DNA from 3 places in the Staphylococcus gallinarum genome. Region 3 is predicted to be linked to each of the others. Evidence: riboswitches for the same ligand, from Rfam matches in the RefSeq annotation. Region 3 holds a riboswitch; each other region holds the start of a gene.
What was found. A riboswitch is a leader RNA that binds a small molecule or an ion and turns the genes downstream of it on or off. The one in region 3 is predicted to bind thiamine pyrophosphate.

Region 1 (5,510 bases), 160 kb from region 3:
AAACACGAAACGGCTACACGATACGACATAACACAAATAAAGATGGATATGTAGTACTACCTATTGCATATAGTAAAGGCATGCAGGCCAAATCAGGATCACAAGCGTTACCAGTCAAAAAAGGTAATGGGATTATGACCGTTATACCAGTTAATAAAGGTCAATCAACTATTAAATTAACCTATACGCCTCCACACACAATCCTATTAATAATACTTAGTATACTTGGCATTATACTTAGCATCATTTTTACTAAAATAGTATCAAAATTGAAATAAACATTTTTTGATAATTATATCGAAACAGATTAAGAGATACTTTATATTTTTTATTTAACAGACATCATCATGTAATTTAGTGCTTTTGCTTAAATTACATGATGATGTCTTTGATTTTATAGTATTTTAGCGAGACGCAGTGGAAGAACAGGTCAAATTGAAAACTATAGGCGTAATCTGCTCCCTAGGTGAACAAACTGACCATACAAAGTATTAAATAAAAATAGAGGAATCTTATACAATAACTTGTACAAGATTCCTCTATATTTTCAAGTGATACCCAATTTGGCACACCTTTTTTATTTCTTATTTGCTGATTAACGAATTTCTTTAATTCTAGCAGCTTTACCACGTAATTCACGTAAGTAGTATAATTTAGCACGACGTACTTTACCGCGACGTTTAACTTCGATTTTTTCAATCTTTGGAGTGTGTAATGGGAATGTACGTTCCACACCAACACCTGAAGAAATTTTACGTACAGTGAAAGTTTCTGAGATACCTCCACCACGGCGCTTAATTACAACACCTTCGAATACTTGGATACGCTCACGAGTACCTTCAATGATACGTACGTGTACACGTAAAGTGTCACCTGGACGGAACGTTGGTAAATCTGTGCGTAATTGTGATTGTGTTACTGCTTCGATTAATTTGTGATTACTCATTATTTATTCTCTCCTTCAACCTATGTTCTTGCCTCGACAAAATATAGCAGCGGATCATAGTGATTTTTCGTGTATTGCACACTTAAAATATATTAGCATATCGCTAATCATTTTTCAATTGCTTTTTATATCTTTCAATAATCTCGCGGTCTTTATCTGTTAACTGATAGCTTTCAAGTAAATCCGGTCGTTTTTCGTAGGTTCTAATTAGTTTTTGTTCATGACGCCACGCATCAATATGCGCATGATTTCCAGAAACTAACACGTCAGGTACGCCTAATCCTTTATAGTCTCGAGGTCGTGTGTATTGTGGAAACTCTAATAAGCCATCTTGAAATGAATCATCCTCATGTGATTGTTGATTTCCTAACACGCCTGGTATCAATCGTACAATAGCATCAGTCATGACCATTGCTGGCAATTCACCACCAGTAAGCACATAGTCACCCATAGAAATTTCATCCGTCACTAAATGTTGCCGTATACGTTCATCATACCCTTCATAGTGACCACAAATAAATACAAGATGCTCCGCTTCGCTTAATTCTTGCGCGATATCTTGGTTAAACGGACGACCTTGAGGACACATTAAAACCACACGTGTGTCTGGGGTCTTATCAATACTTTCCATTGCATTGAATACAGGTTCAGGTTTCAATACCATGCCTTGACCACCACCAAATGGATAGTCATCAACTTGACCATGTTTATTTTCAGCAAAATTTCTAAAGTTTACAGTATTTACCTGTAACACTGATTTCTCTTGAGCACGTTTTAAAATCGAATGACTCAAAACGCCCTCAAACATTTCTGGAAAAAGTGTTAAAAAATCTATTTTCATTAATCTAACAATCCTTCCATTGGTGTTATTGTGATACTTCTACCTTCCACATCGACATCTTTAACCACATCAGCAATATACGGAATAAGATATTCTTTATTACCTTTAACAACCCAAACATCGTTAGCACCAGTTTCAAATATTTCTGTCACACGTCCAATTGCAGTTCCTTCATCATCAAATACAGTACAACCTATTATATCTGAATAGAAATATTCATGTTCGGCTAATTCTATCTCATCATGATCACGTTCTTGTAATAATGTTGCACCCTTTAAATATTCTATATCATTAATATTATTAATTCCTTCAAACTTAAGCATATGCAAGCCTTTATGCATTCTGTGGCTACTAATCTTAAACGTTTCTGCTTCTTTACCCTCAGCTTGAATTATTACAGATTCTCCCGGTTGGAATCGAGTATCTGTAAAATCAGAATGTGATTTAATCTTAATTTCACCTTTAACACCATGTGTGTTTACAAATTTACCAATTTCAACTTTCATTATTTTTCCTCCGTCATCATTACAACTATCTTCATAGGTAATGAAACTAAATAAAATTCGTAATCCATTATAACATGGATTGAGATAGCTGTAATACGTTATCGTATAGAAGTAGTGTTTACTAAAATAAATAAAAATTATTCAAGTAACTCGAACAACTAATACAGTATTTCTTATTAGCAAGCCGCTAATTTCAGGCAATAAGTATTTTATTTCTAAGCTTAATATTACGGCTTAAATCACCCTATTTACCGTTTAGCCTTCAAATTCAATATTGACCAATAAAAAAAGATGATTTCTACTTTAGATAAAAGTAAAAATCATCTTCTAGACTATGTTATAACCTTCTAGTTCTAACATATTTAAAATAAATCAATACGTTCGATTTATTATTATTTTTGTTCGTCGAATTTTTTCAAGATACCTTCTCTTGATAAGATGTTACGTACAGTATCAGTTGGTTTTGCACCTTGTGATAACCATTTTAATGCTAATTCTTCGTCGATTTTAACTTCTGGTGCATTTACATTGTTAGGGTTGTAAGTACCGATTTGTTCGATGTTACGACCGTCACGTGGCGCACGAGCATCAGCTGCTACAATACGATAGAATGGATTTCTTTTTGAACCTAAACGTGTTAAACGTAATTTAACTGCCATTTATATTCTCTCCTTTATGTTCTTAATATTTTTATTTTCTACAAGAAATAATATTAACAGTTCTGTAGTACTTTGTAAAGAGTTTTTTCTTTACCAATATTGAATCTATATTTTTAAACTGTGACTTTTAGTCATACACCTGATTTGTATTTAAATTTAAACTTTTGCACAACTTGACATGGTTTATTAAAAGCTATACATTGAAGTTAAATTAAATAACGCATGCACTAGGGGTGTTTTTTAAAACTGAGATGAGCAAAACTCAAACCCTTCGAACCTGATCTAGCTAAGACTAGCGTAGGAAAGTGTTACCAATATGATAATGAAACTGATAGTCTTTTTTGACGTATTCATATACTTTTTGATACACAACTTTCCTAGAGAGGGTTGTGTATTTTTTTATTTAATAAATCAATGATGAGGTGAATATATGACTAAAACAATTTTAATCACAGGTAGTAGCAGAGGGTTAGGTGCAACGATAGCAAGAACATTAGCTACACAAGGTCATAATGTAATTATAAATTATTTTAAAAGTAAAGACTTAGCTAAACAACTCGTACGTGAAATTGGTGAATCACAGGCTATCGCTTTACCAGCAGATATTACTGATAGAAACCAAGTTGATGAAATGATTGCACATGCAACAGAACATTTTGGGCAAATAGATGCGGTGGTAAATAATGCGCTTGTAGGATTTAAATTTGATCCCACTGCACAAAAAGCATTTATAGACTTAAGTTGGGATGACTATCAACAACAACTCGACGGCACGTTAAAAGGAGCATTCAATGTGACTCAAGCAGTCATTAAACAATTTATCACAAGAGAAACAGGAACAATTGTTTCGATTGGTACAAACCTTTATCAAAATCCAGTCGTACCTTACCATGAATATACCACTGCAAAAGCAGGTTTAATAGGATTCACACGAAATATCGCCGCTGAATTAGGTCAATATGGTATTAATGCAAATGTTGTATCTGGTGGTTTACTAAAGACGACTGACGCAAGTGCAGTGACGACACAAGAAGTATTTGATCTTATTGCTCAAACCACGCCATTAAGACAAGTCACATCACCTCAAGATGTAGCAAATATGGTAAGCTACCTCATTTCTGATCAAGCTAAAGGGATAACCGGTCAGAACTTTACAGTTGATGGTGGATTAACAATGAATTAAGAAATGGAGGATGAATCATCTTATGACACAAACTCGTCAACTTAACATCGGTGTACTAATTTATGGATGCGGTCATCATCAAGCGGCTTGGCGTATGAGCAATTCAAGTGTTGAACGTATAGGAGATATCTCGTATTATCAATCATTAGCTCAAATTGCAGAACGTGGATTATTTGATGCGATATTTTTTGCAGATAATCAATCTTTTCCAGCACAATCACCAAGTGATATGCCCGCATTTTGGTTTGACCCTTTGGTCAATTTAGCTGCAATAGCCCAAGTTACGCAACACGTTGGCTTAGTTGCAACGATTTCCAGTACCTTTGCTAATCCATATACAGCAGCTAGACAACTCTTAAGTATTGATCATATGAGTAACGGACGTGCAGGTTGGAACTTAGTAACATCTATGACTGATTTAGAAGCAGCAAACCACAGTATGGAGCGTCTACCAGATCATGATACGCGCTATGAAAAAGCAGACGAATTCGCTCAAGTCATGAATCTGTTATTAGATTCGTGGACAACGGCAGATTTCTTACATAATAAAGCAGAAAATACTTTAATCAACGCTGATGCAATTCAGCCAATTCATTTTAAAGGTCATTATTTCGATGTCCAAGGACCACTAACGACACCTGGAAGTCCTCAAGGCAAACCCATTGCAATGCAAGCTGGTGCCTCAGATCAAGGTATCACACTAGCAACTAAGTATGCAGATGCTGTCTATGCAGTCGCTTGGAACCTAAAGCAAGCTACAGCATTTCGCCAAAAATTAAATAACAAATTAACATCGGTTGGAAAACCAACGAACAGCTTAAAGGTGTATCCAGGTTTAGTTACCTATGTCGGAGAAACTTATGCTGAAGCTTACGCCAAAAAACGTCAATTGGACGAGTCCTTAGCCATTGATACAGCATTAAATCAATTAAAGTTCTTTATTCGCCAAGATTGTCATAGTTGGGATTTAGACGAACCTATTCCACCATTACCACCTGTAGAGAACTTTACAGGACCCAAAGGTCGTTACCAAACTGTACTAGAAATTATCAATGATAAAAATCCTACACTGCGTGAATTATTGGGTTACCTTAGCGCTGGTGGCGGACATTTAACGTTGATAGGTACACCTACTCAAATCGTTGACGAAATGGAAAAATGGTTTAATGCTGGTGTTGCAGACGGTTTTAACTTAATGCCACCGGTGTTCCCTAATAGTTTAGAAGATTTCGTTGATTATATCGTACCTGAATTACAAAAACGAGGACTTTATCGCATTGAATATGAAGGGACTACATTTAGAGAAAATCTTGGACTTTTGTAAAAATATTTCTGTAACTTTAACACATTGAAATACAATGCATTCAATTAGTAT
Region 2 (5,510 bases), 1.2 Mb from region 3:
ACAAACGTAACTATCTCATGTATAATTTTAAGCAAAGGGGGTTATGTTGTGAGTGAAATGTTATATATTTTAGAAACGGTATTATTGCCTATTTTTATTATGATAATTTTAGGATTTATACTGCAGCATAAATTTGATTTAGATTTAAACACTTTAGCAAAGTTAAATATTTATGTCTTTGTACCTGGATTTATTTTTGTTAAATTCTATAAGACCCACTTTGCTTTGAGTTTATTATTTTACATAGTTGTATTTTTTGTATTATACATAATTGTTTTATATATCATTGGGCGATTACTTGCTAAATTTTCAAAAGGTGACAAAGGGGAAGTAACTACTTTGACTAACAGTGTGCTCTTTTTTAATTCTGGAAATTATGGTGTCCCGGTAAATGATCTTGTATTTAAAGGGGATCCATTAGCAATGTCTGTTCAGGTATTGGTGTTATCCATGCAAAATATCTTTACCTTTTCATACGGTGTGTTCGCAATTCAATCATTGCGTATCGGAAAGTTAAAGGCACTATTGGGTTACTTTAAAATGCCTGTACTTTATGCCTTATTATTGGCAATCATCTTGAATTATACGCATGTTCCCATCCCTAAATTTATCTGGACACCTGCAAATTACGTGGCAGACGCTATGATCGCGATTGCTTTGTTGATGTTAGGTGCACAAATTGCGAGAATTAAATTTAGCTTTAAATGGTCTGCAGCATATGCCTTTATTTTTGTAAGACTAGTAATTGGACCAATTATTGCCTGGGGAATTATTGAATTGATGGGACTTGAGGGTGTGATTGCTCAAGCGTTATTCATCACTTCTGCGATGCCAACGTCTGTCAATAGTTCTGTGATTGCCCAAGAATATGATAATCACCCAGAGTTAGCAGCTGAAATTGTCTTTTTATCCACGTTATTAAGTTCTGTGACAGTTGTTGTGGTCATCTACTGCTCAAAGTTATTATTTTAAACCGAATTAATAAACTCATATGTAGTGAATTTATGCTGAATATGCAGTGTTCAAGAAATACTTAAGCATAATCTAACATAGGAATATGTACGAAAAAATGGAGTAGTATCAGTAAATCGATTTGTCCAATCGACATCTGTACTGCTCCATTTCTTTATATCTAAAGCATATGTTTAAGTACAACTTTAGATATTATATTAAAAAGCTATAAATTTAAAATTCTACAACAGAATATTGCTTTAATACTTTTTTGAATGGACTTGGTTCACTTTCGCCGCTTTTAATTTTTTTATTCATTTCTTTATGTTCTTCGACGTGTTCAGGTCTTGCTACCCAAGTTTGGAAATCTTTTTTCTCTTGCCACTTACTAACAATGACATATTCAACTTCATCAGCCTTTGATTTCGTCCACACTTCAGCATCAATGAGCCCTTTAACGTTGTCGTTTAATTCAGCTAAATTCTTTTTGGCTTTATTGTATAATCTATCTTCATTTTCTTTATTTGTAGAAAATGCGACTTCTGTAATAAACATGTATTTCCTCCTAAAGTTAAATATTTATTAATGCTAGCACTTTTAAATTTTTTTCTCTAGTAATTTTAATTGAATTTGATTTTTTATTTAAACGTGTTATAAATATGTCGTATAAAAAATTAAAACGTATAACATGCTATTTTTTATCAAAAAAATACTTTGAAAAGGGACGATGCGCATGATTGATGCAGTATTAGGAATTGATATAGGCACTGGTTCTGTAAAGGTTATAGCTGTAAGTAGGCAAGGAAAGGTCATACAAACTGTGAGCGAACATTTAAAAATGATTCAACCTCAAGCAGGATATAATGAACAACGACCTGATGATTGGGTAAGTGCGACGATTCAGTGTATTAAAAAAATACTACAAGATCCGGAAATGGCGAATGTTAAGGTACATGGCATATCATTATCTGGTCAAATGCACAGTCTTGTAATACTTGATCAACACAATCAACCTATTCGTAATGCAATCTTATGGAACGATACTAGAACGACTGAACAATGCGTAGAAATAAGGCAGAAATTGGGGGACTATGTGTTAGAAAATCCTGTTTTAGAAGGGTTTACGTTAACGAAATTATTATGGATTAAAGCAAATGAACCTGAAAACTGGGCGCAAATTGCTACATTTTTATTACCCAAAGACTATGTTAGATATAAATTGACGGGCAATCTTCATATGGAGTATTCGGATGCATCGAGCACTCTGCTCTTAGATCCTGTGCTAGAAACGTGGTCGGAAGAATTGGCCACGCACTTTACTGTAGATCACATACTTCCGAACCTGGTGGCATCAGAGGATTTTGTTGGCTATGTAACTCCAGAATTAGCTCGGAAATTAGGGTTGAAAGAGGATGTAGCTGTCTTTGCTGGTGGAGGAGATAATGCTTGTGGTGCCTTAGGGGCAGGTGTTATCAAAGACGAACAAACATTATGTAGTATTGGAACTTCTGGTGTTGTATTAAGTTGTGATAGTAATGCAAAGACTCATTATCGACATAATTTGCATTTTTTCAAACATGTTATCCCTAATCAATCCTATGTGATGGGTGTCACACTTGCTGCGGGTGATAGTCTCAATTGGTTGCGTAGTAATATCTTGTATGATGTATCATATGAGCAAATTTTTAAAGAGGCAAATGCATCGGATATAGGGAGTAATGGTTTGTTATTTGCGCCTTATTTATCAGGCGAACGGACACCCCATGGAGATTCGAGTATACGTGGTAGCTTTATCGGGCTCAGTGCATTGCACACTAGGGGTGATATGGCACGTGCAGTAATAGAGGGTATCACCTATTCCTTGTATGAGTCCATTTGTCTATTAAGAGCAAAGGGTAAGGCAATATCAGAGGTGGTGGCCATTGGTGGAGGCGCTAAAAATGATTTCTGGTTACAACTGCAAGCAGATATGTTTAATGCTAAGGTAAAGCGATTGAAGTATGAGGAAGGGCCATGTATGGGAGCGGCTATACTCGCGATTAAAGGTCTAAATTGGTATAACAATTTAGATGCTATCATGGAGTCATTTATCTGTTTTGAGCAAGTATTCTATCCGAATCAGAACAGCCACGAACAATATCAACAATACTTTGAGGTGTATAAAAAAATATATACACAAACGCGTGAATTGACTTCAAGTTTGTTGTCATTATCAAAAAAATAAAAATTTGTTGCTTGAAAATTAAATTTGAAAACTATAGCATAGAGTTAACTTATAATTTATCAAGTGAATTAAGTTGAACTTGAAAATAAATACATAATGAGTTAAGTTTAAATTAATTATATATGTCATTTACATGTGACGTATGCAAGTTTAAAATTTCATAGAAACCACTGGAAGTGCCTTTATTAAAGGCTGAGACCGATGTAGTGACATAGGGATTCCTTGAACCTGATCCAGTTTGTACTGGCGTAGGAAAGTGGCGTTATAAACAATTAGTATTCGTTCATTCAACGTTATTTTTCTACACAGAAAAATAACGTTTTTTTATTTATTAGAGGTGAAAGGCATGTTTGTAGCGATAACAGCAGATAAATATTTAGCAAGAAAGGATATAATGCATTATTTAGCTATTGAAGCACATATTGATTATTTGATTGTTAGAACTCCAATGTCATCAGACGAATTGGTTGATTGGATTAATATGTTGCTACAGTATCAATTTCCTAAAGAAAAAGTAATTATTCATGAAAATATAGATGTTTTAAATCGTTGTGCTTTAACCGCGATTCATTTTAAAGAATATAATAATCAAGATTTATTTTTTAAGCAGCGCTTTCCACATATTCAGGTGAGCAAGTCAACGCACCATAGTAGAATGGTTGCTGAGGCAGCGCAACGTGGTTTAGATTTTGTCTTGTTTAGTCATATCTTTGAAACGAAATCCAAGCCAGGCATAGCACCACGGACAACTGACGAAATTAATGCGGCATTGCAATATGATATTCCAGTGGTCGCGTTAGGTGGCATTAATCATCGAACAATTGCTCAGTTGCCAAATGGCTTTGATGGTATTGCAGGCATCTCACTTTTTGAAAAAGATAATGTTGCACATTTAGAGCAATTGAAGGAGGTGTGGCATGCATATGTATGATGTCATCATTATTGGTTCGGGTGTTATGGGCATGTCGATAGCGAGAGCATTGAGTGAACATTCGGTCCATGTAGCTATAATTGATCGAGATATACCTGGCATGCATGCCTCGTATAAGGCTGGTGGGATGTTAGGTGCACAAAATGAATTTACTCAAGAATCAGCGCTCTATCATATCGCGCGTAAATCACAACAAATGTTTCCAACACTAGCAAGTGAATTATTGGATGAAGTCGCTTTAGATATTGAATATTTAAACAGTGGCTTAATTAAAATAAACGCCTCGAAAGCTGATGCGCATGACATTCAATTGCAGTATCAATTTTTAAAGCAATATAATGACCAGATTGAGTTGCTAACGGATTCAAGATTATGTGAATTGACCAACGCTAAGGTTATGAACAATGGCAAACAAGCGATGTATATACCGGACGATCATCAAGTCAATGCTAATCGATATACGAAAGCACTGCTTGAGTCTATAAAAAGGCGGAACGTGGAACGTTGTTATCATACGGAAGTGCATCATATTGAATCACTTAAACAAGGTTACAAAGTGAAGACACAGAATGGTTCGTTTTATGGTAAAAAGGTTATCGTCGCTGGTGGTGCATGGAGTGGTAGGTTAGTGTCACCCCACTTACAATCGCATAATGTTACAGGTGTCAAAGGTGAAGCGTTACTCGTAGAACACCCAACATTGAATTTGAATACAACGTTATTTATGACGAATGGTTGCTATATCATTCCAAAGTTACAACACCGTTACATGATTGGTGCTACAAGTTACTTTGATGATTACTCTGTCGGAGTGTCGTCGGTAGGAAGAGATTGGCTCTTACATCAAGCATCGACTATTGTACCTCAATTAAAAGATAGTCAGATGCTACATGAATGGTCCGGAATACGACCTTATAGTAAAGAAGAACGTCCAGTTATGGATGAGGTGGCGCAAGATTTGTTTGTTATCACAGGGCATTATCGCAATGGAATCTTATTATCGCCATATATTGGTGCTTTGATGTGTGAATGGTTATTAACTGGGCAACGTCCAGAAGATTTACAAGATTTTAGAATTGAGAGGAGTGTTGACAATGCAATGCATTATTAACGGTGACAGCTTTAAATTTAGCAAAGAGTTAAATATTCAAGAATTGATTCAAGAAATGGGATTAGATGAAAATCGAATCATCGTTGAACACAATGAAGAATTGATTCAACGACAACAGTTTCCTGTTCAAGTGGTAAGAGATCAAGATTGTTTAGAATTATTAGAGTTTGTAGGAGGCGGATAGGATGATTGAAATTGGTAAATTCAAATTAAATTCGAGACTATTATTAGGTACTGGCAAATTTGAGAATGAGGATATACAACAACAATCGATACAAGCATCAGAAACTGAG
Region 3 (5,510 bases):
AGCCACAAACTTTTTAATACTTTGTAATTGGGATTTAGGGTCTGGTTTATTGAAGTGCTTGGTTGGCACACTTTCCACAGGTGTAATCTCAGCCTGTAGCCTTCGGTTTGAGCTGATACTGTAAGAGTCTGCCAAGCCACAACCAAGTATGGTCATAGGAAATTTCACAATATTTTAAAGTACAAAAAAGCAATTGTCTTCCTATTTAATAAAGACAATTGCTTTTAGTATGATACGGTATTTAATATTGGTTAAATTGAAATGAAAATTTTGAGATTAATAAATATTTGTTATTCGAATATCTTGAATACCAGTAATTGGTAATAATACTGATAAAAAATAAGCGCAAACTGCAATTAGGATAATTATTATGACAAAGAGAATATCTTTATAAGAAAACGGGGCGTAATAATAGTAAGTACGTTTTCCGTCTTTAAAGCCCTTTTTCTCCATGGCAACTGATAGTTGATGTGCTTTTCGAATATTTTGACTTAATAATGGGATAATTAAATGTTTCATCCGTTTTAAACCACTGTAATTGCTTCGGTCTATCATTTGATAGCGCATCTTCACTGATTTTCTTAGCTCGATTAAAGAGCTAAACATAAGCGGAACCATACGAATTGCAGCCATAAATGCATAGGCAACTTTAGGTTTGACCTTTAAATGTTGCATGAGACTGTAAAAAATCATAACAATTTGTGAAGTGAAAGCAATAAGAATACCGAAAAATGCAACAGTTGAAGTACGCATTGCCAAATGCAACCCTCTATATAAACTTTCAGTTGTGATATGAATGAAACCTAGTTTAAACAGTGTATGTGTACCATCACCATAGAAAATCATAAATAAGGCGGAAATGATACTAAAGATGACTGTGAAAAATACAAAAGGTAACGTGATCTTAAATTTTATACCGTTAAATATGAGCATAAATATTAAGATTAATGACATAAAGTAAACCATATAATCAAATTCATGTATTAATATAACGAAGAAAAATAACAATACACCAAGTAATAACTTCGTGATGATATTAACATCGTCTACGAAGGACTGTTTCTTCTTCCATTGATCAAACATTAATATCACCTATTTCTTCTATTAAGAATTGATTTTCAACATTAAACTTTCGAGTAGCATATCGTGAGATTATCTCGTTATCATGTGTGACCATTATAATTGTTTGGCCCGATTGAACACGCTTTTGGAATAGTTTAATTAAATTAAATGTATTATGGCTATCTAGTCCAAATGTAGGTTCATCTAACAAGATGAATCTTGAAGATGAACTTAGCGCTATTGCTACACTTAAGCGTCTTTTCTGACCAATAGAAAGTTCGAAAGGGTGCTGCGTTTGTACAGAATTGAGTTGTAATGTTGTTAACATATTTTCAGTTTCTTGTTTGGCTTGTTCAACTGTGTTTTGTTTATTTTTAAATTGAATATAAATTTCATCATATACTGAGTTTGTAATAAATTGAGATTCAGGATTCTGATAAACTAAGTACATGTGTTGCGCAGCTTGCTTAATTTTTGTGATTTTTTTGTTATCTATGAATAAGTCACCTGAATATTTCAGGAGTTGCATCATCGATTCGAGTAATGTCGTTTTACCCGTTCCATTACGTCCTGTTATGGTAATCCATTCACCTGATTTAATTGATAATTCAGGGATTTGTAATAACCGTCTTTTTCCACGTTGTATCGTAATATCTTGGAAATTTACAACGCTCTGAGTTGTAAAGTGCTGTGAGTGTTTATTTAAAGGCTTTGGTGCGTAATCCCATGCATGTGGATGCCAGACACCATATTCGGATAATAGTGACTCATAGTGCTTTAAAATGATTTCAGGTGTCTCATCGGCAATGATTTCACCATCATAATTGAAGAGTATGACACGATCAATGTGTTGCCATATATGCGCTACTTTATGTTCGACAATAATCACTGTTTTGTTATCCCATATTTGTTTGATTTTTTGCCATAAATCTTCAGTGGCATAAACATCCAACATTGCTGTAGGTTCATCTAAGAAAAGTGTGTTTGTTTCTTGTAAAATAGTCTCGGCTATCGCTAGTTTTTGTTTCATACCACCACTCAATTGATTGATGTATTGATTTTTATCAACGTCTAAATCAACTGCAGCCAAAGCATTGTCGATACGTTCATCCATTTCTTCTCTAGGAACTTGTAAATTTTCCATTACAAATGCCAATTCTTCATATACTTTAGGCATACAAAATTGTGTATCTGGATCTTGGAAAATGACCCCACAATCTTTGTCTATATGAAGGTCGTCATATTTCATTGGAAGGTCTACTAATTCTGGTAGAATACCACTTAACACATTGAGTAAAGTACTTTTACCTGAACCAGATGGCCCAAGTAAAAGTACCTTTTCTTTACTATTTATATTTAAGTTTAAATTATTGAATATTTTTTTATCTGCATTTGGATATTTTAATCGTAAATTTTTTATGGATATCAATATTGTGACTCCTTATAGATTGTCGTAGTCATGTTTCGTAGCTGGTCTAAATAATTTTGTAACACCAGTTTGGTCGAGGGCTCTGACGATATAATAGGAAAGGAGTCCAGCTACAACAATTCCACTAATTACTCTACAACCTATATATAAAGCTAAGTTCCAACCTGCAATCTCTCCTAAATAACCATATGCAAAATCAATTGGTAGCGTTGCAATTGCAGTTAAGAATCCTGCTAACATTGCTACCATTGCACTACGTGATTTATATCTAAAAATTAAAAAGATAATTTCACAGGCTAAGCCTTGAACTAATGCATAAATCATTGTAGCAATGTCGAAACGTCCCATAATAATTGTTTCTCCTGCACCTGCAGCAAATTCAGCAAGTAAGGCAATACCTGCCTTTGGAATGATGAGATAAGCAACTACGGCCGCCATAAACCAAGCGCCATACGTTAATTCTTCAAGATGCAAACCTGTAATTTGAACTGCCTTATAAACAAAGTTCCAGAGATTATAAATCACTGCAAATACCACTGCAATCAATACAGTAACAAGTATTTCAGATAGTTTTAAACCTTTTGACATAATACTTTCCTCCCAAATAAAAAAACGCACAACCTTCTAGAAAAAGTGCGCGCTTAGATATTGGCATACAGATACTCAAATAAATTATTCAGTATCGCAATACACTTTCCTACGCTAGTTTAATCTAGATCAGGTTCAAAGGGTTTGAGGGTATACCTCATCTCAGTCACAAAACACCCCTAGTGCGAATGTTATATTTAAATTTAATTATAATGTATGACTTTTTCAATATTATGTCAAGGTTACTTTTTTAATAAAAGGGTAAATAACAAGTTAATAAATCGTATGAATTGGTGTTTGTATAGCTGAAGTTTTGGTGTTAAATAGGGTTGATAGACATATAAATAGGGTGATGCATAAAGCATCACCCTAAATCTTTATAATGTTTGACATTATAAACGTTTATTTAAATTAATCCAATGTGTCTTGAATATTCTTTTTAGTTTCCTCTACATCATCTGATGATGACTCTTTTTGTTCTTTTAATTTTTCTTCTGCTTCTTTTGCTTGTTCAGCAGCTTTTTTGTTTAATTCTTCTTTACTCATATGTGACACTCCTTATTGATGTTTGATTATATAGATGGTATACCACATAATATTAACTATAAACATAGCTTGATTGTGCTGTGTTTTACATTAAATTTTAAAACAAAAAATAAAATTAACGAATTTAATGAAATAATTGTTTAATATCATTAGTAATGTGGAATTTTGACAATACAACTAATCTATCATACTAAAGACTTATTTATTAGATTATTAAAGACAAGAACTAAATGTTAATATATAATAACTTTGAGGTGAATGGTATGTCTTTTATAAAGAAACACGCCGAGATACTATATAGCTATATCATAGGCATCGTTTCGCTTTTCACAGGTCTCATCATTTTGGTTAATTTACCTTTAATTCATAAATTGAATGGTAAAGGTAAACCAGAGTTACATATCCATAATGTATGGGATTTTATTAATGCTTTTTTCAGTGAAATAATTAGGGTGATGAGTAACTATATAGGGAACTTCCCAATAGTAAGCGCCATAATCATTATTTTATTTGGTGTCGTTGTCCTATTATTAGGTATGACACTGTATAGAACGACAGGTTATGACTATGATATTTCAATCTTCTTTTTAGTTATTGGAATTTTATTTTTCTTAATTACACTAATTTTAATGACGCAAGTTTATAGTTTCTTTGCTATTATTTTTGTCATTCCTTTTGCTGTGCATATTGGTTACATTGTGTATAAGGATGAGTTAAATAAGCATCATAGAAAGTACCATTATTTATGGATTATTTTCACATATGGTATTAGTTATTTATTAACGCAAATCGTGCTTTATGGCAGAATTGATAGTGACGAGATTGTCCCAGTTGATATTCTTAGTGTTAACACATTTTTCTTAATAATGTGGTTGTTAGGTCAAATGGCAATTTGGAACTTCTTATTCTTGAGAAGATCACTGCCTTTAACTAAAGAGGAATTGGGTGAGGAAGCCCCAGAGCTTTCTAGAGCTAGTAAAGACTCGGTATCAAATCAAACTAAAGAACATTGGAAAAATTTACAAGACAAAACTACAGAATTTACACGTAAAACAAGAAGAAGTGTGGATATTCAAAAGGCTAGAGAAAAGAAAGATAAGTTTATCGAAAAATGGAAGAATAAAATTGATATTCAAGAGGACGATGTTCCAAATTGGATGAAGAAACCAAAATGGTTAAAGCGCGCATATGTAGAACTTATGTGTGGTGCGGTATTACTATTCTTTACATTAATTGAATTCAATAATAGAAATTCATTATTTGTGTCAGGAGACTGGGAAATTTCACAGACGCAATATGTAATTGAATGGGTAACATTGTTCTTACTAATGATTATTATTATTGTATATATTTTAACGACACTTACAAATTTCTTACGCGGCAGATTCTATTATCTTCAATTGTTTATGGTAAGCATATTATTCTTTAAATTGTTAACAGAATTTGTAAATATTATGGTTCATGGATTGTTATTATCAATATTCATTACACCGATTTTATTTATCATGTTAATAGCAGTTATTGTTGCGTTTACGATTAAGTTACGACAACCTGCAAATGATTAAAGTATGATGTGAGTAGACGTTACCTATCTTCCTATATGATTTAGGAAGGTAGGTTTTTTTATGTATTTAAGTAAAGTTGAGTAACGGTATCTGACATTACTAAAAAGTACTGATATAATTAGATTTTTAATGTAACAATGTATATGAAATGATAGAATAGATAAGCAAATTAAAATCATACTAAATAGTAGAAAGGCTGTCATAATATTATGAAAACTGCCACATTAAATAAAGGAAAAGAAACAAAATATTTAAATCAATATCCATTAGTCGAAGCGGATGATATATATGATCATGACCATTTGAAAGAAGGGGATTTA

Region 1: it holds a riboswitch for thiamine pyrophosphate, as region 3 does, so the genes downstream of both, JN168_RS08065 (3-oxoacyl-ACP reductase) here and JN168_RS08795 (ECF transporter S component) in region 3, are expected to answer to the same signal.
Region 2: it holds a riboswitch for thiamine pyrophosphate, as region 3 does, so the genes downstream of both, JN168_RS00755 (thiamine phosphate synthase) here and JN168_RS08795 (ECF transporter S component) in region 3, are expected to answer to the same signal.

What each region holds. Positions count from the first base shown of each region.
Region 1 is NZ_CP069082.1:1,722,208-1,727,717, forward strand. Features, by position in the region: gene JN168_RS08040 (YfhO family protein) at 1-278, shown strand, start outside; gene rplS (50S ribosomal protein L19) at 596-946, opposite strand; gene trmD (tRNA (guanosine(37)-N1)-methyltransferase TrmD) at 1,050-1,787, opposite strand; gene rimM (ribosome maturation factor RimM) at 1,787-2,293, opposite strand; gene rpsP (30S ribosomal protein S16) at 2,686-2,952, opposite strand; TPP riboswitch at 3,172-3,273, shown strand; gene JN168_RS08065 (3-oxoacyl-ACP reductase) at 3,383-4,135, shown strand; gene JN168_RS08070 (LLM class flavin-dependent oxidoreductase) at 4,158-5,459, shown strand.
Region 2 is NZ_CP069082.1:173,232-178,741, forward strand. Features, by position in the region: gene JN168_RS00740 (AEC family transporter) at 49-972, shown strand; gene JN168_RS00745 (antibiotic biosynthesis monooxygenase family protein) at 1,186-1,506, opposite strand; gene xylB (xylulokinase) at 1,685-3,175, shown strand; TPP riboswitch at 3,338-3,447, shown strand; gene JN168_RS00755 (thiamine phosphate synthase) at 3,522-4,106, shown strand; gene JN168_RS00760 (NAD(P)/FAD-dependent oxidoreductase) at 4,099-5,217, shown strand; gene thiS (sulfur carrier protein ThiS) at 5,201-5,401, shown strand; gene JN168_RS00770 (thiazole synthase) at 5,403-5,510, shown strand, end outside.
Region 3 is NZ_CP069082.1:1,881,949-1,887,458, reverse strand. Features, by position in the region: gene JN168_RS08805 (energy-coupling factor transporter transmembrane component T family protein) at 277-1,083, opposite strand; gene JN168_RS08800 (ABC transporter ATP-binding protein) at 1,076-2,491, opposite strand; gene JN168_RS08795 (ECF transporter S component) at 2,504-3,079, opposite strand; TPP riboswitch at 3,169-3,270, opposite strand; gene graF (glycopeptide resistance-associated protein GraF) at 3,491-3,625, opposite strand; gene auxA (lipoteichoic acid stability factor AuxA) at 3,889-5,190, shown strand; gene JN168_RS08780 (class I SAM-dependent rRNA methyltransferase) at 5,400-5,510, shown strand, end outside.